One region of the Paenibacillus sp. SEL3 genome, then DNA from elsewhere that is predicted to be linked to it. Evidence: riboswitches for the same ligand, from Rfam matches in the RefSeq annotation. Region 1 holds a riboswitch; each other region holds the start of a gene.
What was found. A riboswitch is a leader RNA that binds a small molecule or an ion and turns the genes downstream of it on or off. The one in region 1 is predicted to bind thiamine pyrophosphate.
Positions count from the first base shown of each region.

Region 2: it holds a riboswitch for thiamine pyrophosphate, as region 1 does, so the genes downstream of both, thiC (phosphomethylpyrimidine synthase ThiC) here and ACYCS5_RS17090 (ABC transporter substrate-binding protein) in region 1, are expected to answer to the same signal.
Region 3: it holds a riboswitch for thiamine pyrophosphate, as region 1 does, so the genes downstream of both, tenA (thiaminase II) here and ACYCS5_RS17090 (ABC transporter substrate-binding protein) in region 1, are expected to answer to the same signal.

Region 1 is NZ_CM137725.1:3,698,053-3,709,002, reverse strand. Features, by position in the region: gene ACYCS5_RS17115 (SMP-30/gluconolactonase/LRE family protein) at 12-1,169, opposite strand; gene ACYCS5_RS17110 (zinc-dependent alcohol dehydrogenase family protein) at 1,323-2,336, opposite strand; gene ACYCS5_RS17105 (EAL domain-containing protein) at 2,697-3,758, opposite strand; gene ACYCS5_RS17100 (bifunctional 2',3'-cyclic-nucleotide 2'-phosphodiesterase/3'-nucleotidase) at 4,028-6,130, opposite strand; gene ACYCS5_RS17095 (pyridoxamine 5'-phosphate oxidase family protein) at 6,353-6,787, opposite strand; TPP riboswitch at 7,058-7,167, shown strand; gene ACYCS5_RS17090 (ABC transporter substrate-binding protein) at 7,361-8,404, shown strand; gene ACYCS5_RS17085 (MTH1187 family thiamine-binding protein) at 8,939-9,232, shown strand; gene ACYCS5_RS17080 (ABC transporter permease) at 9,229-10,005, shown strand; gene ACYCS5_RS17075 (ABC transporter ATP-binding protein) at 10,050-10,950, shown strand, end outside.
Region 2 is NZ_CM137725.1:4,056,718-4,067,667, reverse strand. Features, by position in the region: gene acnA (aconitate hydratase AcnA) at 1-2,325, shown strand, start outside; gene ACYCS5_RS18695 (DUF1648 domain-containing protein) at 2,399-2,659, opposite strand; gene ACYCS5_RS18690 (SdpI family protein) at 2,791-3,429, opposite strand; gene ACYCS5_RS18685 (YitT family protein) at 3,752-4,588, opposite strand; gene ACYCS5_RS18680 (hypothetical protein) at 5,097-5,249, shown strand; gene thiC (phosphomethylpyrimidine synthase ThiC) at 5,372-7,216, opposite strand; TPP riboswitch at 7,404-7,516, opposite strand; gene ACYCS5_RS18670 (IclR family transcriptional regulator) at 7,672-8,415, opposite strand; gene ACYCS5_RS18665 (alpha/beta hydrolase) at 8,716-9,753, shown strand; gene ACYCS5_RS18660 (Fe-Mn family superoxide dismutase) at 10,010-10,950, shown strand, end outside.
Region 3 is NZ_CM137725.1:1,180,500-1,191,449, forward strand. Features, by position in the region: gene ACYCS5_RS05550 (glycosyltransferase family 2 protein) at 1-181, opposite strand, end outside; gene ACYCS5_RS05555 (glycosyltransferase family 4 protein) at 141-1,367, opposite strand; gene ACYCS5_RS05560 (polysaccharide biosynthesis protein) at 1,351-2,616, opposite strand; gene ACYCS5_RS05565 (glycosyltransferase) at 2,621-3,742, opposite strand; gene ACYCS5_RS05570 (NAD-dependent malic enzyme) at 4,141-5,862, shown strand; gene ACYCS5_RS05575 (AEC family transporter) at 5,936-6,889, shown strand; TPP riboswitch at 7,068-7,170, shown strand; gene tenA (thiaminase II) at 7,307-7,996, shown strand; gene thiM (hydroxyethylthiazole kinase) at 8,071-8,913, shown strand; gene thiD (bifunctional hydroxymethylpyrimidine kinase/phosphomethylpyrimidine kinase) at 8,910-9,740, shown strand; gene thiE (thiamine phosphate synthase) at 9,737-10,438, shown strand; gene ACYCS5_RS05600 (XRE family transcriptional regulator) at 10,713-10,907, opposite strand.

The DNA of each region.
Region 1 (10,950 bases):
CCTCCCCAGGCTTATTTGGTTAAAAGCACACGATGAACACCCTGGCTGCCTCCAGGAGCTGTACCTATATATAAATATCCGTCATGATTTACAGCCGTGGTTACCCCATAAAGCGAGCCTTCAGGATCATGCCAGCTTCCGATGAGTTTCCCCTGCGGATTAAGCTCCACAGCAAGCCCATGCTTCACAGGTGCGCTTGCACCGCTGAGCAGCGATTGAGGCAATTTGGCCATCATTCCAGCCAGCCACGGGCTTCCATGCATTTGATCTACAAAGGGAATACGTGTCGTGAAGAGACCGACCCAGAAATGGCCTTGATCATCACGCGTAATGTTATCCGGAAAACCGGCAAGATTATCCACAAAAATATCCGAAGTCCCCTTCTTCGGCCCTTTGAGCCAGTATCGGGTCAATTGGTAGTGATACGACTCTGCCACAAGCACAAAATCTTCGTCCGCAGACAAGGCAACCCCGTTCGCAAAATATAGGCCTTCCAACAGAACTGTCGTCTGCTTGGTCGCCGGGTCATATTTCAGCAAACGTCCATGTGGCTTGTTCTCGGCGATTTCTTTGAAGACTACACTGCCATAATTGGAGGTGTCAGAAAAATAAATAGTACCATCTTTGGCAATATCCAGCTCGTTGGCCAAATAGATCGGTGTGCCGTCGACTTGATTGGCCAACACCGTCACGTTTCCGGAAGGATCTACCGACAGTAGCCCCTTCTTAACATCCGTAACGATCAGATTTCCACTTGCATCAAACATAAGTCCATTGGGCGTTCCTTTGGTATCTGCATATAGCTGGGCCTTTTGCGGATTGCCCTTTGTATCAAAGGCAACCTTATAAATTTTCCCGTCGGAGTCTCCCGTATATAAATTTCCTTCCTTGTCAAAGGTGATAAATTCCGGAAACTTAGGGGCATCTGTAACAAGCTCGGCGGAGCTGAGTTTGTTGTTTTGTTGCCATGGACCCGCTTGTTCAAAAGAGGGGGCCGAAGGTGCAAGCCATTTTGCAGGCTGTACAGGGGAAGGGATGAGCATAAAAATAACCACTCCCAGAAGGATTACCGACAGCAGCGATAATCCGGTTCTGCGTACCCATTTACGCGGTTTCTTATTCTTTCTTCCTTGAGAATCTTTGACAGATAAATCAGGTTTACTGGGCATTAGAGTGCCTCCTATGTAATGTGAATAATATTTCAGCATTTTGCATAATTCAATTCCCAACGCTCGAAAGTACACTATATAGACGTACTAAACCGTTTCGATCTATATAGTGCTGATTTGAAATTGCTCTTGGGATTTATGCAAAATGCTCATTTATATTTGAACGACGATTTTACCGAAATACTGTTTTCCTTCAGCCAAAAGTGCGAAGGCTTCGCCGATTCGGCTGAGCGGGAATACCCGGTCGATGACAGGATGTAAACGATGGCGGGAAATGGCACGATTCATGTTTTCGAAATGTTCCCGGTTACCAACCTGGCTGCCGCGAATCGTCGCAGCCTTCTGCAAAATGCTGGTGACATCGAACTCAGGAATGGTCAAGCCCGATAAGAATCCGACCATGCTCACAGTCCCTCCAGTACGAAGTGCATTGATGGATTGCGCCATTGTTGCCGCTCCCCCTACATCCAGAACATGGTCGACTCCGCCGCCTGTCAGCTCCAGAGCTACCTTATCCCACTCTGGAACCTCCGAATAGTTGATTGTCTGCCATGCGCCGAGAGCCTTTGCCCGTTCCAGCTTGTCATTGCTGCTCGATGTGATAATTACCCTTGCTCCCGCCATCAGAGAAAATTGAAGCCCAAAGATGGAAACACCGCCTGTTCCTTGCAAGAGCACCGTATCCCCCGCTCGCAGCCCGCCGGATTCCATCAGCATGCTCCATGCGGTTAATGCCGCAATCGGCAAGGTGGAAGCCTCCTCCCAAGAAAGGTGATCCGGAATGGCGACGACCCCCTCTTCATGCAGAACGATATATTCAGCCGCCACTCCACTGAGCGGGCCTCCCAGACTGTCCTTTAAGACCTCCGCTCTCGTGCTCCCGCCAATGAATTTCTGTTGTAAATTTGCCGCTACCCTTTGTCCAACCTGAAATTTTGTCACCCCTTCGCCCACAGCTACAATTTCACCCGCTCCATCGGATAACGGAATGAAGGGAAATTGAATGCCGATCGGCATGACTCCGTTGATAACTACCAAATCACGGTAATTGAGGGACGCTGCCTTTATGCGGATCAGAACTTCCAGCCGTCCCGGCACCGGTGTGTCAAGTTCCATCAAGGTTAACTCTTCAAAGCCAAAACCGTTTTTCAGTTGCACTGCTTTCATTTTGGTTGTCCTCCCTGTAATGTTAAACCTTTTACCTAATATAGATACAGTGTATCACCAAGGAAACACCGTTTCTTATATAGTACACTGTATCCAATTCTCTTCAAAACGTCAATCTTTACTTTTAAAAAAAAACGGTCGTAAACTGCTTCCGGGCTTTTAACGTCCCTTACCAAGTAAAATTGGAGACTGGATGGCTTTGCTTGCCAGAGCTTGTTCAGGTGGGCAAGCATGACCAAAAAACGCGAGTTGCAGGGGTGAAATAACCTCTGCACTCGCGTTTTTTACATTAATGCTAATACGACAGCCTTATTTAAGCTCCAATTTTTATAAACTACATCTACTTAAATTTGTTCCTGACTATATTACGCTGCTAAGCATAAAATTGGAGGGCGGACCGGGCTCCGGCTTGCCAAACAAATAACCCTGAGCCAGTGACACACCTGCTTCACGACAAAATTCAAAATCCTCTATCTGCTCTACTCCTTCAGCCAACACTTGGCCTCCAAAACGAAAAGCCGATTCTACAATTCCTGTGATTTGCCGCTTCTGATTACTGTTACTATGACAGCCGTCAATTATGCTACGGTCAATTTTGACATAATCCGGCTGAAGGCAATTCATAAGCTCTGTCGTAGAATAGCCTGCCCCCACATCGTCCAGGGCAACTGAAACTCCTCGATTACGATACTGCTCAAAGATATGATGCAAAAAATTAAGGTCGTCTATCTCTTCCGTTTCTACGACCTCAAATACAAAATCCTTCGTACTCATGGATAACCGATCAATCGTCTCAAAGGTGTGATTCAAGCAATAAGCCGGATTATAAATGGTGGAAGGGAGAAAGTTAATAAAACGTTTAATCCCCGCCGGAAGGCATGTTGCACTTTTTTCAATAGCGGAAAAACGAGCCGAGCGATCCAGATGAGCATGCAAGCCAGCTTCACGGGCGATTTCAAACAGTCGGAAAGGCTGAAAAGGTCTTTCCGCATGTGACGGACGCAGCAAAAACTCAAACCCGATAATATCCAGCTTGTGGTCAACAATAGGCTGCATATGGCTGGAAAAACTTTGATCCTTAATAATACTCACGATATCCGGATGTTGCAGTCTGGCTTGCAATTGACTAAATAAAAGCCAGTCCTCATATCCTTCGACATGATGCAAGCCAGTCACCACAACTTGTATATGGTTCAAGTATTCCTGCGGCAGACGAGCCAGTCCGTTAACCAGCTGTTCCAACTCTGAACGGCTCTCATAGCGAAACTCTATGCCGCCCTCACGCTCATGTTGCTGCTTCATTTGTTCCGATAGCATGCCCAAACCATCTAATGCTGGAGTAAGCGACACCCTGGAATACCTAATTCTAAGCAATCCTTGATCCTTTATAGGTAATATGATGCTGCAATTGCTGCATGTCATAATGGTCCTCCTCGGAACAATTTTCCGGTTTTTTCACCATTATATCACAAATAACTAGAACAAAAGTACTATATAATTACGTTTTTTTACAAAAAAGCAGCTTTTTTTAACGATAACTTAGGACTTAAGTACATATTCGACAAAAACAAAACCTTTTTACACTCATAATAATTCGGGGCTGTTTTTTGATATTAAAAAAAGCAGCAAATCTCTTGGTTAAAGAGACTTGCTGCTTCATTCTGATATTAAACGAAAACTAAAATTCGAAGTTATTTGGATGCCTTTGGCTTTGTTGTTTTAGCTGGTTTAACAACCGCCGGTTTGGTCGTTTTAACAGCTGGCTTTGCTGTTGCTTTCGCGGGAGCCACAGCTTCCTTTACAGAAGTCGTTGCTGTACTAGGCTTAGCGCCAGCTTTTAAGCTGTATTTGGCAAAACCGTCTGCCGCGCTGCTCAAGTATGAAATTTGTTGATTGCCTGCCAGCACGTCTTTGGCATCAGGAGAGGACTCGAAAGTAACCTTTGCCTGACCAAAAGAAGCAATAGACCAGTTGCCATCCGCCGATGGATTAATCGTTCCGTTCGTACGGATATAGTCAACAACGACTTGACGACTTTCATCCGGTGCTGCCATCACAATTCGTTTGCCATCTGGGTTGGCCAGTTTGGATGAGGAAGCACGATAGTTATTGGTGGCTACGATAAATTTCTGTGCAGGATCTATAGCCTTTCCATTGTATTGCAGATCCTTGATACGATGCGCTGAAGAATCAATAATAGTTCCCTTGGCATCATACCGTGCAGGCTGCGTTACATCAATCTGATAATTCACACCGTCAATGACATCGAAATTGTAGGTTGGGAAATCTTTGTTGATCAGCGATTGCTCCTCAGTTTGCTTTGGATCAATACGGTTGAACTGACCCGCAGACCACTCCAGCCATTCCTGAATTTCAGCACCGGTCACTTCTACAGCATGAACCGTGTTCGGGTACACATACAGGTCGGACACGTTTTTAATCGCTACCGTACCTTCAGGAATATCAGTGTAATACTCGGCTCCGTTTCGACCGCCGGCCTTGAATGGAGCGCCTGCCGACAATACTGGAAGTTTTTCGTATTCAGTTCCTTTGAGATGGTTTTGAACATACCATTTCTGTGCATTCGTCACAATTTGAATGGAAGGGTCGTCCTGCACTAATGCAAAATAACTGGTAATTGGCGCCGTCGTTGTTCCTACAGGCTGGCGAATATAATCCAGCGTTCCTTGATGCTCTTCTTTGACCGCATCAATCAGTTTAAATTCAGGGATAAACTGCACAGTCTGATTAGTGGTGCTCACAACCGGACGCACTTGAGATTGAGAGTTAGTCACGTTCCACTCGCGATTTTTCTTTTCTAGGCTCAGGTCAATGATACCCAGATCCTTGCCCCATGAGGAAGCTTCCACGGCTGGTACCCCATTAATGGTTCCCTTATCCAGATCTACACCCTTCATATCTTTAAAATCAGGGCCAGGGAAAGATTTATGAGCATGCCCAAACAGAATAGCGTTAATTCCGTCCACCTGGCTCAAATACTTAACGGCATTCTCCATCAGTGGCGTTTGTGGCACATCCTCATAACCGGTATGCGCAAGCACGACAATAATGTCAGCACCTTCCGTCTTCATTTGAGGAATAAACTTTTTCGCCGTTTCCACAATATCCTTCGTAACGACTTTATCCTTCAAATTGGCTTCATCCCACTGCATAATTTGAGGTGTGACCAGACCGATCACACCCACTCTGAGTGTATGCTCTTCGCCCTTCTCGTCCGTTACTGTTTTATCAAGAATCTGATAAGGGGTAAAATAATTCTTAGTAGCTTGGCCCCCTTTATCAACATAAACGTTCGCATTTACATAAGGAAAATCAGCTCCCTTGAGCGATTTGTCCAGAAAGTCGAGACCGTAGTTGAATTCATGGTTGCCCACTGTAGCTGCATCATAGCCCATCAGGTTCATCATCTTGTAGACCGGATGGACACCGCCTTCTTTCTCAAAGGTTTTGTTGCGGGCCATATAATCGCCTAATGGGTTGCCCTGCAGCAAATCACCATTATCGAACAGCATACTGTTTCTTGTTTCACTACGTGCCTTCTGGATCAAGCTAGCTGTACTAACCAAGCCATACTCGTTGGTTTCTTTGTCCGAATAGTAATCGTAGTTCATCAGGGACGCATGGATATCCGTTGTTTCCATGATCCGCAAATTCACCGTAGCGCTATCACGAGAATCACTAGCTGCCCAGGATGGAGCGGCTGAAAACACCAGCATGCTACAAGCTACAACTGCTGCTGTAAACCCTTTAAACCAATTTTTACGTAATAACAAAATATACCCCTCCTCATTAAGGTGTATGCCTCATATACATACTTTTGCACATATATGTAAGCCTTGAACTCACCATTTCTATTTTAATCCAACGCCAGACAAAAGAGTAGTCATTTACTTAAAATTATTTATGAAAAAATAATTAATTTTCTCAAACATAAAAAAACCAGCAAACCTCCTGAAAAAATTGGAGATTTACTGGCTTATCCATTTATATTCGTATTATTTCTTCCACACCTGGCGCTCCGTTTGCTGACCCACATACTCAATGCGAGTCGGATTCACGTCCAGAATGACATAATCGGGATCGTCCGGTCCGGAAAACCACTCCTTCAAGGAGTCGTTCCACACTTGTTTGCGTAGCCCCTCATCAGCTGTAATTTGGACGGTAGCCTCCACTTCAACAACTTCCTTCGTACCGCCAACCTCATAACCCAGCAGCAGATAAGCATTCGGATTGTCCTTTAGCTCATCCACTTTATGCGTTTTGCGATCTGTCGCCAGATGAATGTTCATTCCATCGTTAAAAAGGGCCATATAGCGTACTTTCGGTTTGCCACCCTCTACCGTACCTAACGAACAAAATTTGTTGTTATCCAAAGCCTTCACAATGGCTTGTTCCAGTTGGTTGCGATCCAATGTTTCCGTTTTACCCACAGTACAACAACTCCTTTTCACGAATTAGAATTCTCTACGGCCATGCCATTGGGCACCAGCCCATCTGAACCTACCTGCGCAGCTGTTCTGAAAATAACATGACCGGATCGAATCGGATTGATTCATACTCATTTTCAGATCAAAGCTCACAGTAAAAGTGTACCCTGTCGTTCGGCAAATGAACCGTTATCTCTCCCTTCATGCTGGACAGACCCGCATTCAAAGCATATAATCGTCGTAGTAAACCCGAATAAATGAACCCATTAAACCATACAATGCCAGGGGTGCTGGAATCGGCCGGCTGAGAGTGTGTCCCAAGACACTGACCCTTACAACCTGATCTGGGTAATGCCAGCGTAGGAATGCTTAAGCAAGATGTGCCTTCTTTACATAGGACCATCCCTTACTTTGGTATATACAAGCGCAAGCGTCCCGGAAACTCGGGGCGCTTTTTTGTTGAGGATTAAGTTGTTGGAAAGATCGCGTCCGGCAGATGTTATTTTTATGAAAATGGGAAACTTAAGCTGTCTGATTGGATGGATAACGGGTAATCAAAAGGAGAGAACACTAACGATGAAGCGCATGAAAATATTAAGCCTGGGACTGATCAGTCTGTGGCTCATGGCCCTGACCCTGACCGCTTGCGGTGGAAGTCCCCCTACATCCCAAGAAGCAGCTTCCGCTACCGACACTCAAACGTCTACTCCGGCAAAGGGGCTCAAAGATGTTAAAATCGTGCTCGACTGGACACCCAATACGAATCATACGGGACTCTATGTCGCCAAGGACAAAGGATTTTACGAAAAAGCAGGTTTGAATGTCCAAATTGTTCAACCTGGTTCAGGCGGAGCCGATCAAATGGTTGCTTCTAATGCTGCACCTTTTGGTATCAGCTACCAAGAAGGCGTCACACAGGCTCGCACGCAAGGTGTGCCGCTTGTATCCATCGCTGCGGTGATTCAGCATAATACCTCAGGCTTCGCAGCCCCGGTAGATCGCGGAATTAAAAGCCCGAAAGATTTTGAAGGTAAAAAATACGGCGGTTGGGGCTCTCCCGTAGAAGAAGCGGTCATGAAATCCATCATGGATTCAGACAAAGGCGATGTGAGCAAAGTGAAGATCGTCAACATGGGCAATGCAGACTATTTTACAGCCGTGAAGCGGGATATCGACTTTGCCTGGATTTTCTACGCATGGACCGGAATCGAGGCCCAACTTCGAGATGAGCCATTGGATATGCTGTATGTAAAAGATTATTCCAAAAGCCTCGACTACTATACGCCTGTAATTGTGAGCAACGAACAAACGATAAAAAATGATCCCGAGCTGGTTAAAGCGTTCATGGATGCTACCGCACAAGGCTATGAATACACTATCGCTCATCCGGAAGAAGCCGCAGACATTTTAAGCAAAGCTGTACCGGAGCTGGATAAAAAACTGGTACTTGCCAGCCAAAAATGGCTGAGCCCGCGTTATCAGGACGATGCCGCACAATGGGGTGTGCAAAAAGCGGAGGTATGGCAAAACTATTCGGACTGGATGTACGAACGCAAGCTGCTCAGCAAGCCTTTGGAAGTCGATAAGGCCTTCACAAACAACTTCTTGCCCAAGCGCTGACCATTTGTTAAAACGCTAAATAAGACTGAACTAGAGAAGTGAACGAAGCCCTACTACGCAGTCGGATGGTGCTTCCCATCGCTGTTGTACCCAGATTTCTTAATAAAAACTTATGATTAGTGTAGAAATCCGGGGAGGTTATGCTTCCGAAGCGAGCTTTCCTACGGAAAGCTTTTAAAGCGAACGCTAACGCTTGTACAGCACCATTCCGCCCACTTCGTTCTCGTTCCACTTGGTTTATTCTTTAGTCTCATAGTATCTAAAGCGCAAAAACAGATGCGCTTGTGTGTAAAAATGCCACACAACCTATCAAAAATTAAAGTGCTTTTAAGGCGGTTGGCAGCGTAGCGGTTCATTTGAATCTAGAGAAGCGTAGCGCTCGCCTTTGCCGTGGGATTCTTACCTTTTAAAATTTATTCAAAGAATCCCATGGCAACAGCGATCGTAAGATCAAATGAAACGCGAAGCGGTCTCCCCGCCTTAAACCACCCTATTTTCTCTAAAACACTTCAAATGAAGGACAGGTGAATTTGCATGGCTAATACACTGCTCAGTATTCAAGTAATCCCTAAAACTCCTAATAACGAGGACTCTTACCCGTATGTAGATAAGGCGATTGAGGTCATTCAGCGCTCCGGTGTCAAACATCAGGTGAACCCATTGGATACGACCATGGAGGGCGAGCTCGACGAGTTGCTGAAAGTGGTTAAAGAAATGCATGAGGCTTTGACGGAAGCGGGCAGTCCCAGCGTCATTTCACAGATCAAAATCGCACATAACCCACAAGGCATCAGCATGAACAAGCTGACCGAGAAATATCGCCCATGAATCCGAAAGGCAAGAACGCATCCTGGTGGAAAAGCGTATGGCCGCCCCTTGTGGCGGTCCTCTTCTTTTTAGCAGCCTGGCAGGGGGCGGTTTCCTATTTACATATTGAATCCTGGCTACTGCCAGCTCCATCCCTCATCGTACAGGAGGGCATGGCCCAGACGGCGCTGCTTGGTGCCCATACATGGGCTACAATTCGCCTGACACTTGTGGGATTCGCTATAGGGACAGCAACGGGACTGTTGATCGCCATCGTTCTTCATACCATTCCTTTTCTCAAATCCGCCCTGTATCCGCTGCTTATCCTGAGCCAAAACATTCCGATCATCGCCCTGGGGCCGCTGCTCATGGTGTGGTTTGGTTTTGGCATGCTGCCCAAGCTGATGGTCATTACCTTAGTATGCTTTTTTCCCGTGGCTGTAGCGACCATGGACGGGCTGACACGGACGGACCGTATGATGATGAACTATATGCAGATGTCGGGTGCCGGTCGCATGGCTATTTTTATGAAGCTGGAGTTGCCACACTCGTTGCCGCAAGTATTCTCCGGCATCAAGATTGCTGCCACCTACAGTGTGATGGGCGCAATTATTGCCGAATGGATTGGTGCGAGCGAAGGAATCGGATATTATATGCTGCTGCAAAAATCGGCCTATCGCACGGACCTCATTTTTGCCGCCATCGGCATCATTGTCGCGCTCAGTTTACTGATGTTTGTCATCATAGTACTACTGGAAAAATGGCTGGTTCGCTGGAAACCGGATCAGGAATAGCTTCCTCCTTGAATTAAATACAGCAAAGAAAGGACGTGGCACATATGAGTCTGCATCCGACTGACTTATCATCACACAACGTGGCTAATGAACAACGAGCCGGGGACCAGCAGAGTCCTTCGACTGCCCCTTCTGCTCTGGAATTGGACGGGATCAGCCTCGCCTTCCGCGAAAAGCGAAGCTTACTGCCCGTGCTGCAGGATGTATCCCTCACAGTCAAGCCGGGAGAATTCGTTTCTCTCATCGGTCCGTCAGGCAGCGGCAAAAGTACGCTGTTTCACATCATCGGCGGGCTACTCAAACCACAGCAGGGACGTATCCGTATGCACGGACGAGACATGACTGGTGAACGTGGGCATATCAGCTATATGCCACAGCAGCCCGCCCTTTTCCCGTGGCGCACCACGCTGGATAATGTACTGCTTGGGCAGGAAAATGCTCCACGTAAAAATACAGCAGTCCCCCCTCAGTACGCCAGTGAACGCGAACGTCGCAAAGAAGCCCTGCAATGGCTCGAGCAGGTTGGACTAGGCAAATTCGCCAAGGCGTATCCACATACGCTGTCTGGTGGAATGCAACAGCGTGCAGCCTTTCTTCGCGCACTGCTCAGCCCGCAGGAATTAATGCTGCTGGATGAGCCGTTCAGCGCACTCGACGCGCTGACACGTGCAGATATGCAGCAATGGTTACTGCGGATGTGGGAGAAGAACCGCCGCTCTGTGCTGTTCATTACCCACAGCATTGAAGAAGCGCTGCTGCTCTCCGACCGCATTTATGTGCTGTCAGCGCGACCTGCTTCGGTGGTGCATGTCGTAGATGTCCCTTTTCCCCGCCCGCGTAGGGAAGAAATCACCCTCGATCCTCTCTTTATTGAATGGAAGCGAACCATGACCGGCTGGATGCGTGAGGAAAAGTACAAACTGGACGGCGACATGGACAATGCTC
Region 2 (10,950 bases), 360 kb from region 1:
CACTCGGTCATGGTCGATGCTTTCGGTACCAGTGATGCGCTGGATTACAACATTAATGTAGAGTTTGAACGTAACGAGGAGCGGTACCGTTTTCTGCGCTGGGCGCAAACGGCGTTCAACAACTTCCGCGCCGTTCCGCCATCCACAGGTATCGTCCATCAGGTCAATCTGGAATATCTCGCCTCCGTTGCCGCTACCAAAACCATTGACGGTGAAACGGTCGTCTTTCCAGATTCCCTCGTAGGAACAGACTCCCATACCACGATGATTAACGGCCTTGGTGTTGTTGGCTGGGGTGTCGGCGGGATTGAGGCAGAGGCGGGTATGCTGGGGCAACCGCTGTATTTTGTCACTCCCGATGTGATTGGCTTCAAGCTGACAGGCAGTCTGACGGAAGGCTCTACCGCCACCGATCTGGCGCTCACTGTTACACAAATGCTGCGTAAAAAAGGCGTAGTCGGCAAATTCGTAGAGTTTTACGGGCCTGGTCTGGCTAACATCAGCTTGGCTGACCGTGCGACAGTTGCCAACATGGCACCGGAATACGGCGCAACGATTGGTTTCTTCCCGGTCGATGCGGAAACACTGGCCTACCTGCGCAGCACTGGACGTTCCGATGAGCAAGTAAGCCTCGTAGAGGAATATTACAAGGCCCAAGGCATGTTCCGCACATCCGATACACCGGACCCTGTGTTCAGCGATACCATTGAGCTGGATCTAGCTTCGGTTGTACCGAGTCTCGCCGGACCCAAACGTCCGCAGGACCGTGTTGAGCTTAGCCGCATGAAAGAAACGTTTGAAGGCATTATTCGTACCCCGGTGGACAAGGGCGGCTATGGACTGAGCGATGAAAAAATCGCACAGAAGATTCCGCTGACCCATCCGGACGGCTCCACCAGCGAGTTAGGTACAGGAGCAGTCGTTATTGCGGCTATCACAAGCTGCACGAATACCTCCAATCCAAGCGTTATGCTCGGTGCGGGCTTGCTGGCCAAAAAAGCAGTGCAGCGCGGGCTCAAAAAGCCAGGCTATGTTAAAACAAGCTTGACCCCAGGCTCCCTCGTCGTAACGGAATACCTGCAAAAAGCGGGATTAATCGGACCGCTCGAAGCCCTCGGCTTCCATGTGGCAGGCTATGGCTGCGCGACCTGTATCGGTAACTCCGGCCCACTTCCTGACGAAGTGAGTCAAGCTATCACAGACCATGATTTAACGGTTGGCGCAGTTATTTCCGGTAACCGGAACTTTGAAGGCCGTGTGCATGCGCAGGTCAAAGCCAACTATCTCGGCTCACCGCCACTGGTTGTCGCTTATGCGCTGGCAGGTACAGTGAACATTGATTTGGTGAATGATCCGCTCGGTTACGATCAGGACAATCAGCCAGTCTACCTGAAAGATATCTGGCCCACTTCCGAGGAGATCAAGGAAGCCATCAGCCTGTCTCTCAGCCCGGATATGTTCCGTCGCAAATACGAAAATGTATTTACTGCCAACGAAAAATGGAACTCCATTCCGGTTCCTGAAGGCGAACTGTATGAATGGGATGAAAACTCAACTTATATTCAAAACCCGCCGTTCTTTGAAGGACTTCAGGATGGCGTGCAGGATATCAAGGAAATCCGTAATGCCCGTGTGCTTGCCCTGTTGAATGATTCGGTAACGACGGACCATATCTCACCAGCAGGCAACATCGCCCCTTCCAGCCCGGCAGGACTGTATTTGAAGGAGCATGGCGTGGAACGCAAGGACTTCAACTCCTACGGCTCCCGTCGCGGTAATCACGAGGTCATGATGCGCGGTACATTCGCCAATATCCGTATCCGCAACAATGTGGCTCCAGGCACCGAGGGCGGCGTGACCAAATACTTGCCAACGGATGAAGAAATGTCCATCTATGATGCATCCATGAAATATCAGGCAGCCGATCAGAACCTGATCGTTATTGCGGGTAAAGAATACGGCACAGGCAGCTCTCGTGACTGGGCGGCCAAAGGTACGCTTCTGCTGGGCGTTAAGGCTGTCATTGCCGAAAGCTTCGAGCGGATTCACCGCAGTAACCTGGTTGGCATGGGTGTACTACCTCTGCAATTCCAGGAAGGCTATGGCTGGTCCAGCTTGGGCCTCAATGGTCGTGAAACCTTCGACATCCTCGGCATTAACAATGACGTGAAGCCTGGTCAAGAGCTTACAGTTGTGGCTAAACGCGAGGATGGCACAAAGTTCGAATTCCCGGTAATTGCCCGTCTGGACAGCACCGTCGATATCGACTACTACCACAACGGTGGTATTCTGCAAACCGTATTGCGTCAAATGATTCAAGAGTAAAGAGCGTATAAATAACAAAATCCCCTCCAAATGCAGTGGAAACTGCACATTGAGAGGGGATTTTTTACATGCTTTAAGCCTTTAAAAGGAAACATATGCCGAGAACTGAGAACACTAGGGTTATAAGGAGTGTGAAGAGACCAGGCAGGCTTTCCATGATTGCAGAGCCTTCTTCGCTCTTGAACTGACGCCTGAAATAGGGTTGGAGCATAAGCATAATCATAAAAGATATGAGGCTAATTCCACACAACAACCATACCTCAGGGGAGGATTTGTCAACAAAACGGTCAGCCACATCATTGAAATTGTAGTGGATTGCTACATTCCTAGGCATTCTCGGATACATGAAAAGATAGATAATGAAAGGCAAAACAGAAATAAGAAAAGACAATACATTAGAAAAATTCAATCTACTCCTCATGGAAATCCCCCTAATATGCTAAATCGATCCGCATTATACAGATATCAGCAGTCTATATTTTTATACCTATGGCTTAGAAAGAGAGAAGTAACAAAACTAATCATCGTCGGTAAACAAGAAGCGAGCACCATATACACATTAACTTCCTGTCCTAATCCTATAGCGATCCCGATTAAGCCAAAGGCTATCCAAATATAAGCAGAGATACGATGCGTCTTCTTCCATGCCTTTTCATTCGAAAGCAGCCAACGGAACTTCAAACCAATTAAACGGTTAGGTGTTAATTTAGTGAATGTGACACCTACTGTTAAGTGCGATATCGCTGAAACCAGTAAAACTATATTTAAGGGACTGAAGTAAATAGCATTTGAATACAGTAACATTAAAAAAAGAAAAATAAAATTTAGAACAACTAACACACTGGAACATATTTTACGATATGGAACCAAATTATTTTCAGAAAATTGTTCTCTATGTTTCGAGAATTTTGGATACAAGACAACAATAAGAAAAGAGATAATCATCGCTCCTGATGACACAATAAAAAAAGCTAAAGGGAGCTTTAGCGGGTTCATTGAAGGCAATATAATAAATGAATTTATAAAATGCAATATAATAAATAAAATAGAAATCTGAATCCACGGCTTTTTAAATTCTTTTTTTAAATCATAGTTATTCTCCACTCAAAACAACCTCACTTGAAACTGTTTCTCAGTTGATTTTAGAAGTAAGTGCATTTATAATACTTCAATATAAAAAATGAATATATTTTAATAAAATATATATTATTGTCAGATCATAATGCATATTTTTCAAAAAAATAAGAGATCAAAGTCACATTCACAATATTTTTTACAAAAAATAGCTTTTCTTCTGTTTCGAAAAGAAGTTATTATCTATCTACTCTATTTCGATTATTAAAATAAACATCTCAAAGCAAAAAAGTCGATCCCTCAGGACCGACTTCCAACTATGTTCTCCTATAACCTAACCTTCGCACGCGAGCTACTTCGAAATATCCAGAAAACCTTCTCCGAACACGTCCCGCACGTCATGAATGGTGATAAACGCTGCTGTGTCGATGGCTTTCACTATCTTTTTGAGCGCCGATACCTCTTGTTTACTAATGACGATATACAGCACTTCTTTTGGATTTTTAGTGTAATAACCGTGGCCTGACAGGACAGTAACTCCACGATCCATTTTCGTAATGACCATCTCGGCAATTTTATCTTGGTGCTCCGAAATAATCATGACCGCTTTTTTGGGGTTCAGTCCTTCGATCATGAAGTCCATCACCTTCGTACCAACGTACAAAATAACGATAGTTAGCATCAATTTTTCCGGGCCAATAATAAAATAGGAAGAGAATGCGACAATCAAATCAAAAAACAGCAGGCCATAACTGATATTCCAATCCAGATACTTGTTGGCAATCCGGGCTAAAATGACCGTTCCCGCCGTTGTGCCACCTACCCGTACGATTAAGCCAATGCCGACCCCCACCAAAACTCCGGCAAAAACGGCATTAATCGTCGGCTCATGCGAATCAATCCGCCAGTTGACTGTTAAATGTAAAAACAGCGAGTTAAAAGCGACCGCAATGATAGTGTACAAGGTCGTTCTCTTGTCTAAAAATTTATATCCGACAATCAGCAGCAAGCCATTAATCACCAGATTAACGATCGAGGGAGACCACTGAAACAGGTAGTACAGGATGATTGTGACCCCTGTAACACCTCCCTCACCAAACTCATTCGGGATCACAAACAGATTAACAGCTAGCGCGAAAAAAAACGCACCCAGAATAATAAATGCGATGTCTGCAATACATTTTTTCATATATGCTCTAATCCTCTCTCTAACATTTCAAAGGATGAATCGCCAGATCGATTGGCTGACTCTTGTTGTCAAAATACGCTGACAACCAGTTCATGGTATCTACTACCAAACATAAAGTCAATACAACTTTGACACTTTAATTCGCCACCAGACTGCCTCAATCCTGACTTGAGGAGTCCGCAAAACCCTCCTTTTACAAGGTTATTCGACAAAAAAACACAATCCCGACTACTAAACTAAGAAAACGGGCCTCAAGCCCTTGTTTTAGACCTAGGCACATTTTCCCCTAAAACGACCATCCTCCTAATCGGCATTTTGAACACACATGACCATCTTCCTGTTTTATGTCAAAAGCGTTTTACTTTGAAAAAATGTGGGTATAATGATTGAAACATAACCAAGCAACCTACATAGCATTGCGACATCAAGTACATACAAATAGTCCTATACAGACGTCCTAAGCAACTCAATCTGAATTTGACAATATGGAATTGGAGGAATGATCTACATGAATACAATGAACTTAACCGTCCACACCCTGATGCCCTTTCACCACCAATACCAACGTGCCAACGCGGTGAGTATGCAGAAGAAAGAAGATAGCTCGGAGAAGAAGCTCAGCTTTCAGGACATTTTGAATGAAAAAATGGGTAAAAAATAAGGCGCCGTTTATCCGGTTGCATGACTCGCTTTACATAAGCCAAAAAGCCGTAGTTTCCTACATCGACTGTAGAGAACCACGGCTTTTTTTGATTCATGCGTTCCTAAACTCACACATTCGTTTTACTGACCGCCATCCCGATACTGCTCTGCCTTCTCACGCATCCCAGCGGCCACTGCTTCTTCGGTGTTCAGCCCCTTATCCGCTGCATAGGCGCGAATGTCCTGCGTGATGCGCATACTACAAAATTTGGGGCCGCACATCGAGCAAAAATGTGCTTCCTTGGCTCCCTCTGCTGGTAGCGTTTCATCATGGTAGGACAAGGCCCGCTCGGGATCAAGCGACAGATTGAACTGATCCCGCCAGCGGAACTCAAAGCGTGCCTTGGACAAAGCATCATCCCGCTGCTGCGCCCGTGGATGGCCCTTCGCCAGATCGGCAGCATGTGCCGCAATTTTGTAGGTAATGACACCCTCACGGACATCATCCTTATTCGGAAGACCCAAATGCTCCTTAGGCGTAACATAGCACAGCATGGACGTCCCGAACCAACCGATCATCGCCGCCCCGATGGCTGAAGTAATATGATCATATCCGGGGGCAATATCCGTCGTGAGCGGTCCCAAGGTATAGAAAGGAGCTTCCTTACAAATCTCCATTTGCAAATCCACATTCTCTTTGATTTTATGCATAGGGACATGTCCCGGCCCCTCAATCATGACCTGAACATCATGCTTCCATGCGATTTGCGTTAGCTCGCCCAACGTTTCCAGCTCTGCAAACTGTGCTTCATCATTCGCATCATAGATACTACCTGGACGTAGACCATCCCCGAGAGAAAAGGCCACATCATAGGCTTTCATAATTTCGCAGATTTCTTCAAAATGTGTATACAAAAAATTCTCCTGATGGTGCGCAAGGCACCAGGCTGCCATGATCGACCCGCCACGGGACACAATTCCCGTCATTCTATTCGCCGTCATCGGTATATACCGCAGCAATACACCCGCATGAATTGTAAAATAGTCCACTCCCTGCTCCGCCTGCTCGATCAGCGTATCGCGATACAACTCCCACGTCAGCGCTTCTGCTTCGCCGTTCACCTTTTCAAGTGCCTGATACAGCGGCACAGTTCCAATCGGTACAGGAGAATTCCGAATGATCCATTCACGTGTGGTATGGATATTACGGCCTGTGGATAGGTCCATAACTGTATCCGAGCCCCAACGCACAGCCCAGGTCATTTTCTCCACTTCCTCCTCAATCGAGGAGGTAACCGCAGAATTACCAATGTTCGCATTGATCTTCACGTGAAAATGACGCCCAATGACCATCGGCTCACTTTCCGGGTGATTGATATTCGAAGGCAAAATGGCTCGTCCAGCCGCCAATTCCTGCCGTACAAACTCAGGCTCCACCCCTTCGCGGATCGCCGCAAATTCCATTTCGGGCGTAATGATCCCTTGCCGTGCATAATGCATTTGCGTCACTGTACGACCTTGCGAAGCACGAAGCGGACGGTTGGTCACGCCGGGAAATTCAACTGTCTCCCGTTTGGAGCCAGGTTTCAGTCCATTATCCTCCGGTTTGACGGCGCGTCCCTCGTAAGCCTCCACATCGCCCCGTTCCAGTGCCCAAGCTCGCCGTAATGGAGGCAGGCCCTGACGGATATCGACCTGATAGGCTTCGTCAGTCATGGGACCGCTCGTATCGTACACACGCAATGGCTCATGATGCTCCGTGCCCTGCGGCGTATGTGTAGGATGAAGAGCAATTTCCCGCTCTGGGACGGCAATGTCCGGCCGCGAGCCTTGAATATATACCTTACGGCTCCCTGGAAAGGGCGTTACCCCACTGGCTTGCTCCCCGTTTGTCTTCTCTACCCCAACTTCCCTTGTTCCTGCCAACCTTACTTCTGCTGATTTAAATTCTGTTCCTTTTGTTCCTTCTACTTCTGTCGGCTTCATTGTCCATTCCTCCTGTTTCGATGAAATGACACACCGATCCGGAACCATTCCCAGGGTGGCGCTGATCTATGCAAAAAAGCCGGTTCCCGAGGGAACCGGCTAATCTAACGAGGCAGCTATCCAGACCGTGCACATGTGGAATAATCCTATTCCAATGCGTCACCGTAGACAGCAGCTGCGTATACATTTCAATGGCCGATTACTTCCCTACGCTGGTATGATCCAGATCAGGTGCAAAGGGTCCGGAATCTTACACGATTCCATCTCAGCCCGGCATTACAGGCTCCCCCAGTAACTGCGATACTTCTATTCACATGAGGCGGACATAACAGACATCCCGCCATCCTTATCAGACTACTTCAAATTTATGGCTTTGGCAACCCTTCTAGGTTCCATTTAGCAAGAAGACGCTCCTCACCAAATCACTTTGCTTGCTTCAACTGCATTCATTCTTGTTACGGAAGCATAAGCCCCATTTCCTTCGCCGCTTCGATCAAAATCGGAGCAAAGTCATGTAGCGTCTCGGGTGCAAGCCGACTGACCGGACCGGATACAGATAAAGCCGCAGTGACCTGTCCCTTCCGGTTCACAATTGGTGCTGCCACAGCAGCGGCCCCTGGCTCCCGTTCTTCATAGCTGGTCGCATAGCCCTTCTCGCGAATGTCCTGCAGCTGGGCTTTATAGACCTCCGCGTCTACCGAGGGCGGCCATTCATTCCCGCTTAGCAGGGCTTCCAGCTCCTGCGGCGGCATAAAGGCAGCCAGCACCTTACTGGAGGCTCCTACAGCCAGCGGCATACGCGCACCCACAGGCGCAACCCTGCGGATCGCCTGATTGCTCTGCACGGCTTGTATGCGAATACGCATGCTGCCGTCCCGTAAGTACAAGCTGACCGTTTCGCCCAGACGGTCACGCAGTCCTTCCATTGCAGGCTGTAACAACACCGCCGGCTCGTCACTTTGGGACAAATGTGTGGATAGCTCCCAAATGCGGAAGCCAAGTCGATATTTTTCCGTTTCGGCATTCCGAACGACAAAGCCCCGATCCTCCAACGTAGTCAGCAGCCGATGAACCGTGCTTTTATGTAGACCAATTTTGGAGGCAATCTCCGTTAGGCCAAGATCCGAATCTGCGGTAAAACACAGCAATATATCAAGTGCACGCTCTACAGCGCGAACGGTTAATTTACGGTCTTCCATTCGTGAACCGCTCCTCTTGTATCCATATTCGTTTCACACTATGAAACATGGTTACATAAATTATATAGAATAGTCGCGGCTACTGTAAACCGATGTTTATGTGACAACCATATTACAGAACGAGAACAAACATCGACAATTCTTTGCATCATTTTTACTTTTCCGGTTCAGGCGTTGACTTTGGATAACCCCCATCATACGATAATAGGTATCTATACGGATATACACTATCATTTTCAAGTGGAATTATACCTAAATTCTATTGAAACGAAGATCAATTTTATATAAGGAGGCTCTTACATGATTTCTACATCCCAGCGCAACTCTCAGCTACAGACCGCTGTTCAGGAGCCGTCCACCCCACTCTTTAATCCCCGTCTGCTGCGGTTCAAGCACGTTGTGATTGCTCTGCTGCTGTCGGTCGTTTTTTTTCTGTTGTTTTGTTTTATTGCCTTGCATGCTTACATCGCATGGGTACTTACGAATCCTACCGTCGCGCCGCTGTACTCTAATCCGATGCAGGCCAAAAACATGCCTTATGAGGAAGTCAGCTTCCCTGCCAAGGATGGTAGCCGCATGGTACAAGGCTGGTATATCCCGGCGGATCAATCGCGGAAAACGATTATTTTCAGCCATGGTTATGGAGCTAACCGCGAAGAAAGCTGGATTCCCATGTATGATCTGGCGCATTATGCCCACAGTTTGAACTTTAATGTGGTCATGTTCGATTATGGATTCGCGTCACAAAACAGCAAATCAGTCGCAACCGGAGGCAAAGCGGAATCCCAGCAGCTTCTCGGAGCGATCCAGCTTGCGAAGCAACGCGGCTCGTCGGAGATTATCGTATGGGGCTTCTCCATGGGGGCAGGAACCGCTCTTCAGGCGGGCTTGCAAACCAAGGATGTGGACGCAATGATTTTGGACAGCACTTTCCTGTTGGAGCCGGATACGCTGTACCATAACATTCACAATCAAATTAACCTGCCAAGACATCCGTCTTTGGAAATTCTGGAGTTGCTGTTTCCAGTCTTGAACGGCACCAGCTTGCATCAGATTCCATATCAGGAGGTTAAAAAGGAAAACTATCCGTTCCCGATCATGTTTGTGCATGGTACACAGGATGAAAAGGCTCCTTATCCTATTGCGGAAAAGCTCGCTGCCAATCAAACCAACCCACTTTCCAGTGTATGGATTGTCAAAAACGGAATACATGAGCTTATTTTCAGAGAGCATCCCCGTGAATATCTACGGCGGGTATCGACGTTTCTAAGCAGTGTACAGGAGCTGGAGGACAAGAAAACGATCGCTGATGCCCACAAACAAACGACTACAAAGTAAAGAATTATTTTTCAAAAAAACTGTATTTAATTCTTCACCTTGAAGAAGCCTGCCTACGGACACTAACCCGTGCCGTAGCTGGGCTTCTTTTTCGTTTACCATGGTATTCTTGTTCTACGTAACAGATGTGACCAAATTAAGCGAGTTCATAGACATATTCCCGATAGGACAGCGAATATACTGGGTACGTATGCATCCAGGGCAGATCTGCCAGATCCGCCGGATAGCCATAGTGGGATACGGGAGGTATAAAACGATGCTGAGTACTTATGGGTCTTTCCTGCCCTTACGTGTGCTGGAGGAAATTCGGCATTGGAAGCAGCAGGAAAGTTGGCATGTGGAAGTGATTAAATCCGCTACCGAGGGACTGGAGCCTACTTATGTACGGCTGCTGGATGATTGGCGGACTGTATTCGAACAGACGGAACGCACCGCCATAGAGTTGCTTGAAGAGCAACGGAGCGCACTTGATCCGGCAGATCAGGCGTGGCATCAGGAATGGAAACAGCTGTCGGCTGCCCCACAAGCACATACACACGAATTCACTGAACCTCCAAAACAGTCAAGGGGATTAGACGCATCATCATCTGTAAAGATGCCATCGTCAGAGTCAGCATTAAACGCTCAGCCTGACTCACAAGAATTAAATCGTCGATTGGACGATTTGCTACAAACCGCAAACCGCCAGTCACAGGAGTATGTACGGCAGCTCGGTCTGCTGAGCGAGCACAGTCATGCATTGCGTCAGCAGCCAAAATCTGCTGGAGTTGTATTACACGCGGCACATGAAAGCCAATATTTCCTAATCTCGACAACCCCCTTTCAAGAACCTGGCTCCATCGCAAGGGCTGCTGGGTTGTATCATGTAGCGACAGAGGGTGAGAATTACCCAGAGGAAGCGTTTCGAGAACGTCAGGCAGGCATAAGGGGAGAAGGCACATGGACGACTAAAGGCGTCAAATCCAGCCAGGCTCAACCTTCGGCAACGGAAAAAACCTCAATCGGCCGGTCGGTTCCTATTGGAGGACATCGACTCCCACCGCTCCCTTACCCCTATAATGCGCTTGAACCGTATATTGATGAAAAAACGATGCGCATTCACCATGACAAGCATCATTTGAGCTATGTGAATGACCTGAATAAAGCGGAAAAGAAGCTGGAAGAAGCCCGAAAAACAGGTGATTTTGATCTCGTAAA
Region 3 (10,950 bases), 2.5 Mb from region 1:
TTACGGGTACTGCGCTCCCTGTCGACAGCATACGAATCGTCTCGACGGTCCGGTCATTGGAGCCATCATCAGCAATTACAATATGCAGATCCTTGTAATTTTGCCCCATACAGCTTCGCAAACAAGGCTCTATCGTCCGTTCATTGTTGTACGTGGAGAAGAGAATGACCACTTTGTCCACTCTGTTCCGCCTCCTCTATCCAATCTTCCATCAACTGCTCAAACGCAGCAGCCGTATGATCAAAATGGAATCTTAACGCATATTGATACGCCCGCTCACGGATGGCCATGTAATCTTCGCCGCCCTTCGCTGCTCTTTCCATTTGTTCAGATAATCCCCGGATGTCGCCGTGAAAGCATAGATATCCGCTCTTCCCAAAATCCGTTGCATCCACCAGACCCGGTGAATTGCTGACAATGCTGGGCGTTCCAACCGCTGCCGCTTCGGTAATTGTCAACCCCCAACCTTCACGCAAGGAAGGAAACACCAGCGCGTGGGCACGACTCATCAGCTCCAGCTTATGCTCTGCTGAAACAAATCCGTAAAAGGTAATATCAGCTTGCGATTGCCCCTGTTCATCCGGTTCTCCGTATGTTAATCCATACCGTTTCATAATCGGCAACAATTGTTCTGCCACATAGGTTTTATCGGTTTTTCCGGCAATCCATAACATAGCCTGAGGGAACTTTTCCTTGAGCTGCCCAAAGGCCTCAACGACCAGATCAATGCCTTTATATTTGACGAAGCGCCCAGCGTACATGAAGGTCGGATTAGGTTCCTTCGTTAAAAATTGTTCGCGCGGCCAATGATCAAACTCAATGCCTTCCGGTAAAAGATGAACACGATCCGGGTGAAAGCCCAGCTTAAGTAGATCATACCGAGTAGACGGAGATACCGTAAGCGTTCGATCCTTACGAGCCAGCTTAAGCATCAAGGGTTCCATATGAAACCCAATAACATTTAGCGGGAATTTGGCGTTCTCAAACCATATTTCCCTTGTTAGCTGATGTATGAAAAAAATCCGCTTGGATGCCTCCACCCAAAATCGGGTAAAGAATTGATGCGTATTCGCCTGGTTAATCACATAGTCGATCTTCCTTCGATGACGACGGTAATAGCGCATCGCATAATAAATAACACTGTATATGTTTCCTTTTCGAATATACGTAATACCGTCGATAATTTCATGCTCAGGCATCCCCTCAAATTGGGGTGAAAAATGAATGAACTGGAAGCGGCCTTGTTGTGAGCGTTTAAGCATTTCGTGGGTGAAAATTTCTGCTCCTCCGCTTTTAGGTGAACGTATGTCACGCCAGGACAGCAATAGAACTACGGTTTTACCGTCCTGTTCATGTATGGTATTCATGGGGTACATCCCCCTTTATCTTTATTTTGAACAAATGCACATAGGCGTCTATCACAAAGTAGAGAGCCATAGCTCCGTAAACCATGAACTCAGATAGCAAGAAATCTACCGGCTCTGTGTGGGCAATATGAAAGGCTACTAATAAAGCCGCGGCTCCTGCCATCAGACTGAACATAAATTTGCGTCTGCCCACCAATACGTGCACATGCACAAAAAACAGCACGATGGAAAATAACCAGTACACCCATCCCCCCCATGGAATATAGGCCTCGGCCGATTGGTAAGAGGCTCCGAATAATATGGGTATAGAGGATGGGAACACAAAGGTCGTGCCCACATATACACAGATCGCAGCTACAGCCATTAATCCGGCATAGACGGCAATCAACTTGCCCAAAGCTTGGCGGTCATGCCCCTGCGCACCGAGCTTTGGAATAAAGGCAGCAATCAGGCTATACGAAACGTAATAGACCAACTGGCTGTACTTCAGCGCAATGGCATAGCTGCTGGCCTGCTCGGGAAAGTAATGCTGTACATACAACATGTCGATAGAGATACAAAACAAAATGAATAAATTCGTCATAAGGCTATCGGTGAAATCCTGACCCAATGACTTCCATAGCCCAGAAGGGATATGTTCTCCACTGGTTGTGAATAAGGACAAGCCACGAGCCGAAACGATCCAGCCGTGGAGTAGCGACAGCAACATTCCCCCACAGCTCGCCAATAGTAGGGCTTCCAGCTTTAACCCCAGTGCAGCCAGAACAAAAAACAAGCTCAGCTTCCCTATTACTTCAATGTAATAGTTCACATTGAGCGCCAACATGCGTTCCCTACCCTGTAAATCTCCACGGCACGAACTCACCAAAATATGTAGGCCGATCAAGCCATACAGCATGAATAGCGGGGCGGAATCGACGCCTAAAAGCGAGCGCAATAACGGATGAAACATGAGTAAAATGATCATGGCAAGCACAGTTAGCACCAAAGGTGCTTTTAGTAATAGAGAACCGAGCGGTAAGCTACGTAGCGCAAGCATCTTGTCACCCTTGGATACCAGCTTGGCGGTCAATAGCTGGATGGATAAGCCCAAAACGGACAACAGTGCAAAGAGGGCCAGCAGCGCATTCGCTTGACCATAGGCTTGTCCGGTAAGATACCAGCTCGCTGCAATGTGGAAGAAAAAATTAAATCCGTTAAGCAGCACATTAAAGAGAGGAAACATCAACGATCGCAATCGGTTGTTCACGTTGTTATCTCACCCTCCGATCCAGTCGCCAAATATCAATGATAGAGCGTAAAAAACGAATGGAATCTTTCCAGACATGGATGTGCGAGCCATCCCGGTCAATACATTTGACGGGTAATTGCAGCACACGAAGCTGGAGTCGCTTGGCAATAAACATCATTTCTAGATCCAGCGCCAGTCCGAGCTGTTCCTTTAAATGCGGAAACATCCGCTTCACTGCAACCGAACTCATCACTTTAAGCCCAGTCTGGGAATCCACCACACCTGTGGGTAAAAAAGGACGGGAAATAACCCGCTTACCAAAGCTGACAACGGATCGCAATAAAGATCGATTCTCGGCGGTCATATCCTTGGTTCCGATCACGACATCATAATAGCCCTGCTGAACAACATTAATCATTCTGGCAATATCCTCAATAAAAAAGGAGTCGTCCGCGTCCACAAATACGTAGTAATCCGCACCAATGGTCCGCATCCCTTCCAGATACGTCCCTGCCTTACGTGTATTGCGTCCCAATTCCCTTGTTTGAAGCAGCGGACTAAGATTCTGATTAATCCGGTTTACGGATAAGTCCGTTGCTGCCTCCAGCGCTTTAATCAAGGCATGGGTGCCATCGTGGCTGCCATCATCAATGAGATAAATCGAACCTTCAATAATATGGCTACGGATAAAGGCTTGCAGTCGTTCAGCAAAGGTTTTGACATGAACAAAACGTTGCTCTTCGTTATATACAGACAAGATAAATGCAATATGTTGGCTTTTGGTCGAATACTCGGGATAGAGCAAGCTTTGAATTTCCGAAAGTATTTCTTCGGTGTCATTGGCTTGCCAAAATAGCAGCCGCAAACGGCCTACTCCGGTGATTTGCACCATATGCTGATCACTGAACGGAAATGTTACATCCGTCACCAGTAACAATGGCATTTGCGGAAATTGGCTACGGATCTGATTGGCTTTCCGCACCGCTTGCCCCGGCTCCCTATAATCAATCAGGCAGCAACATGCGTTCTCGTAGACTGAAGCTGTCTCCGTGTCCTCGCACTGTATATACTGGTAAAAACAAATCACCTTGGGATAATCAATAGCCCTGTCGTTATCGCTAAAAATGGCTATAGGTCCCTGCACACAAACCTCTCCTTTTCCTCCGAATAGTTCTATTTTGTTGAAAAAGAATTAAAAATGTTTGTTTATAGGGATTAAATTAATGTCCAAATACTTCATATTTTCTTAACAAAATAGCTGACACTCCATGATATATAAGGGAATAAGAGAAGAAAAACTGATTTTTATATTTGATAAAAACAGAGTATTTAGACCTGGTTCACTAGAACCAAAATCCTTAGTATTAGTTTAGCGAATCCATATCGAAGGTTAGTCCTATTAGATCAACAGAAAGAAATGAATATGGTTATTTTGTCATAGAAAGATAGATGAATAAACCAGATTCGCATGTCTATACTATGGACAACATGTCATCTTTCGTCATGAATAATCATGAAAATGAAAAGAAAGAAGGTCTTTCTATGGAAGCTTTTTATGTCAATCGCGATGGGTCATTATCTACTCCATTGCGGGGAAAGGATGTGTTAGCAAATCCCCTTTTGAACAAAGGTGTCGCTTTTACAGAAGAAGAACGCAAAGAACTGGGTTTGGAAGGAATCCTTCCTCCCACCGTCCTTTCATTAGAGAAACAGAGCATACGAGCATATCAGCAATTTCTCGCACAACCTACCATGCTACGTAAAAATGCTTCTCTCAACGACCTCCACAACCGAAATGTCGTCCTCTACTATCGGCTACTAACCGATCATTTGAGTGAAATGCTGCCCGTAGTCTACACGCCGACCGTAGGAACTGCGATTCAAGAATACAGTCACGAGTACAACCGTCCTGGGGGCGTATATTTGTCGATAGATAATCCGAACGGTATTGGACAAGCATTCTATAATTCCGGTTTGAGCGGCGAGGATGTGGACCTGATCGTCGTAACGGATTCCGAAAGTATTTTGGGGATTGGGGACTGGGGTGTCGGGGGGATTAACATTGCTATTGGCAAACTTGCAGTGTATACGGCTGCGGCAGGCATTCATCCCGGGCGGGTGCTGCCCATTGTACTGGATGTAGGTACGAATAATGAAAAGTTGCTGAATGATCCACTGTACATCGGAAACCGCCATAAACGGGTTCGCGGAGAAGCCTATAACCAGTTTATTGATACTTTTATCAGCAAAACGTTAGCGCAATTCCCGAAGGCGCTTTTACATTGGGAAGATGTGGGTAGCGTAAATGCACGCCATATTATAGGAAAATACGGTCAAAGTATACTCACCTTCAACGATGATATACAAGGTACAGGAGCGGTGACCTTGGCTGCAATTCTTTCGGCGGTGGGTGTCACCAAGACTCCGCTGCGTGAGCAAAAGGTACTTGTCTTCGGCCCAGGAGCAGCAGGGGTCGGTAACGCTGACCAAATTCGGGGCGCTATGATCGAGGACGGCCTTTCCGCGGAAGATTCATTCCAGTCCTTTTGGGCCTTTGATTACCGTGGGCTGTTAACGGACGATATGGAAGATGTACTGGAATATCAGAAACCGTATGTACGTAAAAAAGAGGAAGTCAGCTCATGGACGCGGTCGGATGACGGCAAAATACCGCTGCTGGAGGTCATCCGTCAGGTGAAGCCTACCCTATTAATCGGAACTTCTGGAGTAGCAGGTGCCTTTTCTGAAGAGATCATCAAAGAGATGGCGAAGCATGTAGAACGCCCGATCATTATGCCCATGTCCAATCCTACAAATCTTGCAGAAGCTATACCTGAGGATCTAATACGGTGGACCGATGGCAAGGCATTAATTGCTACCGGAAGCCCTTTTGACCCCGTCACTTATAACGGTACGAAATTTGAAATTGGACAGGCGAACAATGCCTTTGTGTTCCCGGGACTGGGTCTGGGTGCGATTGTGGTTAAAGCCAAAAGGATTACCCCTGCGATGTTTACAGCCGCAGCAGATGCCGTTGCCAATGGCGTAGATTCGAATAAGCCTGGCGGTGCGTTGCTCCCTCATATCCAAAAATTACGTGATGTTTCGTACGTTGTTGCGGTTGCGGTAGCGAAAGCAGCGATTCAGGATCAGGTAGCTCAGGCACACATTTCAGATGTTGAACAAGCTATACGGGATGCAATGTGGAAACCGGAATATGTCAAGGTCAAAGCAGTGGAAAGCGTAATACATCACCCTCACTAATGCTCCATTTAGGAAAGGGATTGCCTTGTTCAGACAGGCAGAATACGTCAGTTCAAGCAAGGAGAATCAATCTATGAGTGTCGGACATATCTTGTACATTTTGGTGCCGATTTTTTTCGTTATTATTTTAGGGTGGTTAGCGGGGCATTACAAAAGCTTTGATGCCTCTTCCTCCAAGGCCTTAAATGCGCTCGTTACCAAATTTGCACTGCCTGCGCATCTATTCATCGGTATCACGACAACGGACAGGAAAGCACTCATCGAGCAATGGCCATTCCTGCTGGCACTGTTCATTGGCATTGTCGGCTTTTTTGCCGTTCTCCTTCTACTGTCCCGCTTTGCGGGGAAGCAGTCAGTGAAGGATGCCGCCATGTTTGCTTTGAACTCGGCACAGCCTACCTTTGCTTTTATGGGTATTCCTGTGCTTGGAGCCATCTACGGTTCCGCTGCTGTCGCCATTCCGATTGCGCTTACCGGGATCGTAGTCAATGCCGTCCTTGACCCGGCGGCTACCATTATAGCTACCGTAGCCAGCAGGAATTCAGGCAAAGAACGGAACGGTCACCTCGGAAGGTTAATCTGGGACTCCATTCTTCATGGATTAAAAGAACCGCTGGCGCTGGTTCCACTGATTGGTGTAATTTTGACCTTGTTCGGCTTCCATTCACCGGATTTGTTGAACAAATCGTTGAATCAAATCGGAGACATTACGTCCGGGGCCGCTTTATTCGCTGTCGGAGTGACCATTGGCGTACGCAACATTAGTTTTAGTGTAAGTGCCTTTGCCATCGCACTGTTAAAAACAATTGTACAGCCTTTATTAATGCTGCTGATCGCCTACCTATGCGGTCTGTCGTCTGCAGATACTGTGAAGGCAGTTCTGCTCGTTTCCTTCCCGGGTTCAGCAGTCGCTGCTATGATCGCCACCCGTTTTGAAAGCCTGGAATCAGAAACAGCCTCCTCCTTTGTCATCAGTGCTGTCATATCGCTCGTTACACTCCCAGTACTGATTTCTCTATTGGTATAAATGCTGATTATTTAGACATTGGAGCCTGCCGCGAATTCCTTCGTGTAGACGGAACTGATCTTCTCCAGCGCCTTTTTCCCTCTCGGAAGCGAACTTCAGCTCTGTCGTTTGGCCCTTGACCAGATAGACATGTTTGACATAGCGTATGAACGTATGTACAGTAATAGTCAAAAGAATAGAAGTCCACTAGGGGAGCCGCTATGGCTGAGACAAGAACGTATCTTGGACCCTTTGAACCTGATCTAGTTCGTACTAGCGTAGGAAAGTGGAGCCTTCGTATATAAGGTTTCAAGCGTTTTTTGCGTATTGGGCCTATTGTTGAAGCCGCTCCATTTTTCTGGGGCGGCTTTTTAGCGTTGTTCCGGAATTATATTCTTACAGGACTTCTTGCTCTTCAATTTTATGGAGGTGGCGAAATTGAGTTTTACACAAGAACTCCGTCGGCAGGCGGACGGCATTTTTCAAGCGATTTTTGAGCATCCCTTTGTGAGAGGTATTGCTGAAGGAAGTTTGACAAGGGGACAGCTGATTCACTATGTAAAACAGGACTTTGAATATTTGAACGCCTACATGCGGATATACGGCATCGCAATCTCCAAATGCACGAATCGGGAGGACATGGCTGTATTTAATGAACAAATCTCTTTTATTCTCCACAGCGAGGTTCACCCGCATCAAAATTTCTGTGCTGTCGCAGGGGTGACCTATGAAGAATTGCAGGGATATTCGCTCGCTCCGTCGGCTCATCACTATATCCGGCACATGCTGACGGTTGCGCATGAGGGCAACCTGGGCGAGATCTTGGCTGTGCTGCTGCCATGTATGTGGACGTATGCCGAGATTGGCCGCAGGCTGCTAGATGAAGTAAAGCCGGATAAGTCCCATCCGTTCTATGAATGGATGGGCTTCTATGGAGACCAGCTTGATGATACAACACTCAAGTTCCGAGAACGTGTAGATGCTTGGGCGGAAGGGGCAACGGCTGCTGAGCGGGAGCGGATGATTGAGCATTTTATACTGAGCTGCCAGCTGGAATATAAGTTCTGGGACATGGCTTATAAGCAGGAAGAATGGCCGGTCCAGATGCAGGCAGCGGTCTTGGAATAGTCAGCCTGTCAATTCGATGCGTGAAGTACGGTTAATGTCCTGTTGAACCACCAACTATAGAGAGGATAATCATGATGAGTACATGGGAAAAAAGTTATTCGGATCTCCTAACGAAGGTACAAAATAGCAAACCCCTCGTTCACAATATCACCAATGTGGTAGTCACCAACTTTACCGCCAACGGCCTGTATGCATTGGGAGCCTCCCCAGTGATGGCCTATGCACCCGAGGAAGTAGCAGATATGGCCAAAATAGCAGGCGCCGTCGTGTTAAACATCGGTACGCTGAACCGCGAACTGGTGGATGCCATGATCATTGCTGGACAATCGGCGAATGCACACGGTGTTCCGGTCCTGCTAGACCCGGTCGGTGCGGGAGCAACGAGCTTTAGAACTGAATCGGCACTGCGAATCCTGAGTAAAGTCAAAATCTCATTGGTACGGGGCAACGCAGCCGAAGTTGCCCATCTTGTCGGAGAAGCGCGTGAGATTAAAGGCGTAGATGCTGGTGACAGTGCTGACAGCGGCCATGTCGATCTGGCAATTCGGGCTGCTCGAGCGCTCAATACAATGGTTGTCATCACTGGAAAAGAAGACGTCATCACCGATGGGGCCGAAGCACGAATGATAAGCGGCGGAGACGCGCTGCTCACGAAGGTAACCGGAGCAGGCTGCCTGCTGACCTCTGTGTTAGGTGCCTTTGCAGCTGTTGAACCCAACCTGCTGCTCGCAGGTACAGCAGGCTTGGCATTTTACAGTGCAGCAGCTTCCCGAGCCGCAGCACGTACCGCAGAGCTAGGGCCAGGCAGCTTCCAGATTGCCTTTCTCGACGAGCTCGCCAAACTACATACTGGTTCGCTGGAGGGGCATGTCACTGTCCGTGAAGCCGGAACAACTACAGCAGGTGGTGCGCGATGACAGACACTCGTGTACCCAGAGCACTGACGATTGCCGGCTCGGACAGTGGCGGCGGGGCCGGAATTCAAGCCGATCTCAAAACCTTTCAAGAGCTTGGCGTATACGGCATGTCAGCTATTACGGCCATTACTGTACAGAACACCTTGGGGGTTCACGGCGTATATCCACTGCCACAGGAAGCAACAGCGGAACAGATCGAAGCTGTAGGATCAGATCTTGGAGTGGATGCCCTGAAGACTGGCATGCTGTTTAATGCGGGTATCATCCGTCTTGTGAGCGAGCAGATCCGAAAGTTCGGCTGGAAAAAAGTCGTCGTCGATCCCGTGATGATTGCCAAGGGAGGCGCTGAACTGCTGCAACTGGAGGCGGTGCAGGCTTTGAAGGACGAACTGCTCCCCTTGGCCCTGGTCGTTACACCAAATATTCCGGAGGCGGAAGCCCTGACAGGGATCAGCATCCGTACGATGGAGGATCGCCGCGAGGCTGCAAGACATATTAGCAGTATGGGATCAGAATTCGTTGTGATCAAGGGTGGCCACGCTGACGAGAGCGAGAGCAGCGGACAGATTGTTGACCTGCTCTTTGACGGAACCGCCTTTACAGAGCTGAGCGGCAAGCGAGTACGGACTGTCCATACACACGGAACTGGGTGCACCTTCTCGGCAGCGATTACCGCAGAATTAGGGAAAGGGATGTCTGTACCGGAGGCTATCTCGAATGGCAAAGCCTTCATCCAGGCGGCGATTGAGGAATCTTTGCAGCTTGGACAGGGACATGGGCCCACCAATCATTGGGCCTTCCGTCGTCGTCAGGAGATGCTTCTATGAGCGGCAGAATGTTGCCCGAGGTGATGCGCCGCCAGCTACAGATGTACCTGGTGCTTGGAAGCGTGAATTGCCTCGCGGAACCAGGCTGGGTCGTGCAGGAGGCTCTGGCTGGCGGTGCAACTATGGTCCAGTTCCGGGAAAAGGGCTATGGCGCGTTAACGGGCGTCCCTATGTTCGAACTTGCGCGCCAGCTACAGAACCTGTGCTGCGATGCTGGTGTCCCCTTCATCATCAATGACGATGTGGAGCTGGCTCTTGAACTCGACGCCGACGGTGTTCACATCGGTCAGGATGATGAATCCGCCGAAACCGTCCGCGAGCGAATCGGAAATCGAATTCTAGGCGTCTCTGCCCATACCATTGAGGAAGCACGTCGAGCCATTCTGCAAGGTGCTGATTATCTCGGCGTCGGGCCAATCTATCCTACCCTCTCGAAGGATGATGCCCATGCTGTACATGGGCCAGCAATTTTATATGAGATGCGTAAAGCGGGAATTGATGTGCCGATTGTTGGAATCGGAGGTATTACAGTCGACCGTGTTGAGGAAGTCGCACGTGCAGGTGCAGATGGTGTGGCGGTGATTTCAGCCGTGACACAGACAGAGCAGGTTAGAGGCGCGGTCAAGGAATTAAAGAAAAAGGTAGTGCTAGGCATCAAAAATCGAGAGATGTCCCAAAAATCATTTAATAAAAGATAAAGATGGATCATAGCAAATTGTTTCGATTGACTAAATAATTTCTCGTTTCATACCCAGCAGAAGACGATCTGATTAATCAGATCGTCTTCTTAGGTTGTCGAGACTTTATATAAGACCAGTATTATAACCGATACGATCGTAGAACTGATTATGTTTATGATCTTATTCGGAATTATCCTATTTTTATTTATCTCAAAAGAAACACGATGGCATAAGTCGCTTTTAATTAATACTTATGTTCAGACAGAGTCGTTTCAAAAATAGAAATAATACATTATTCTTCAATTCCGAGCAATTCGGATACTTTTTTTCTGTATCTTGTAGCCTTGCGTGTCCCATGAATGAGATTTGACAATCTGGAAGCTGGAATATGATATGTACTACAAAAAGTTTTCTGATCCATTCTTTTCTCGAGCAGTTTTTGCTTGATCTCCCATCCAAAAGGGGTTACAGAATTTCGATGATTCAACATCACTACCTCCAAGTTTTAGTTTTTGGAATCATGTATTACG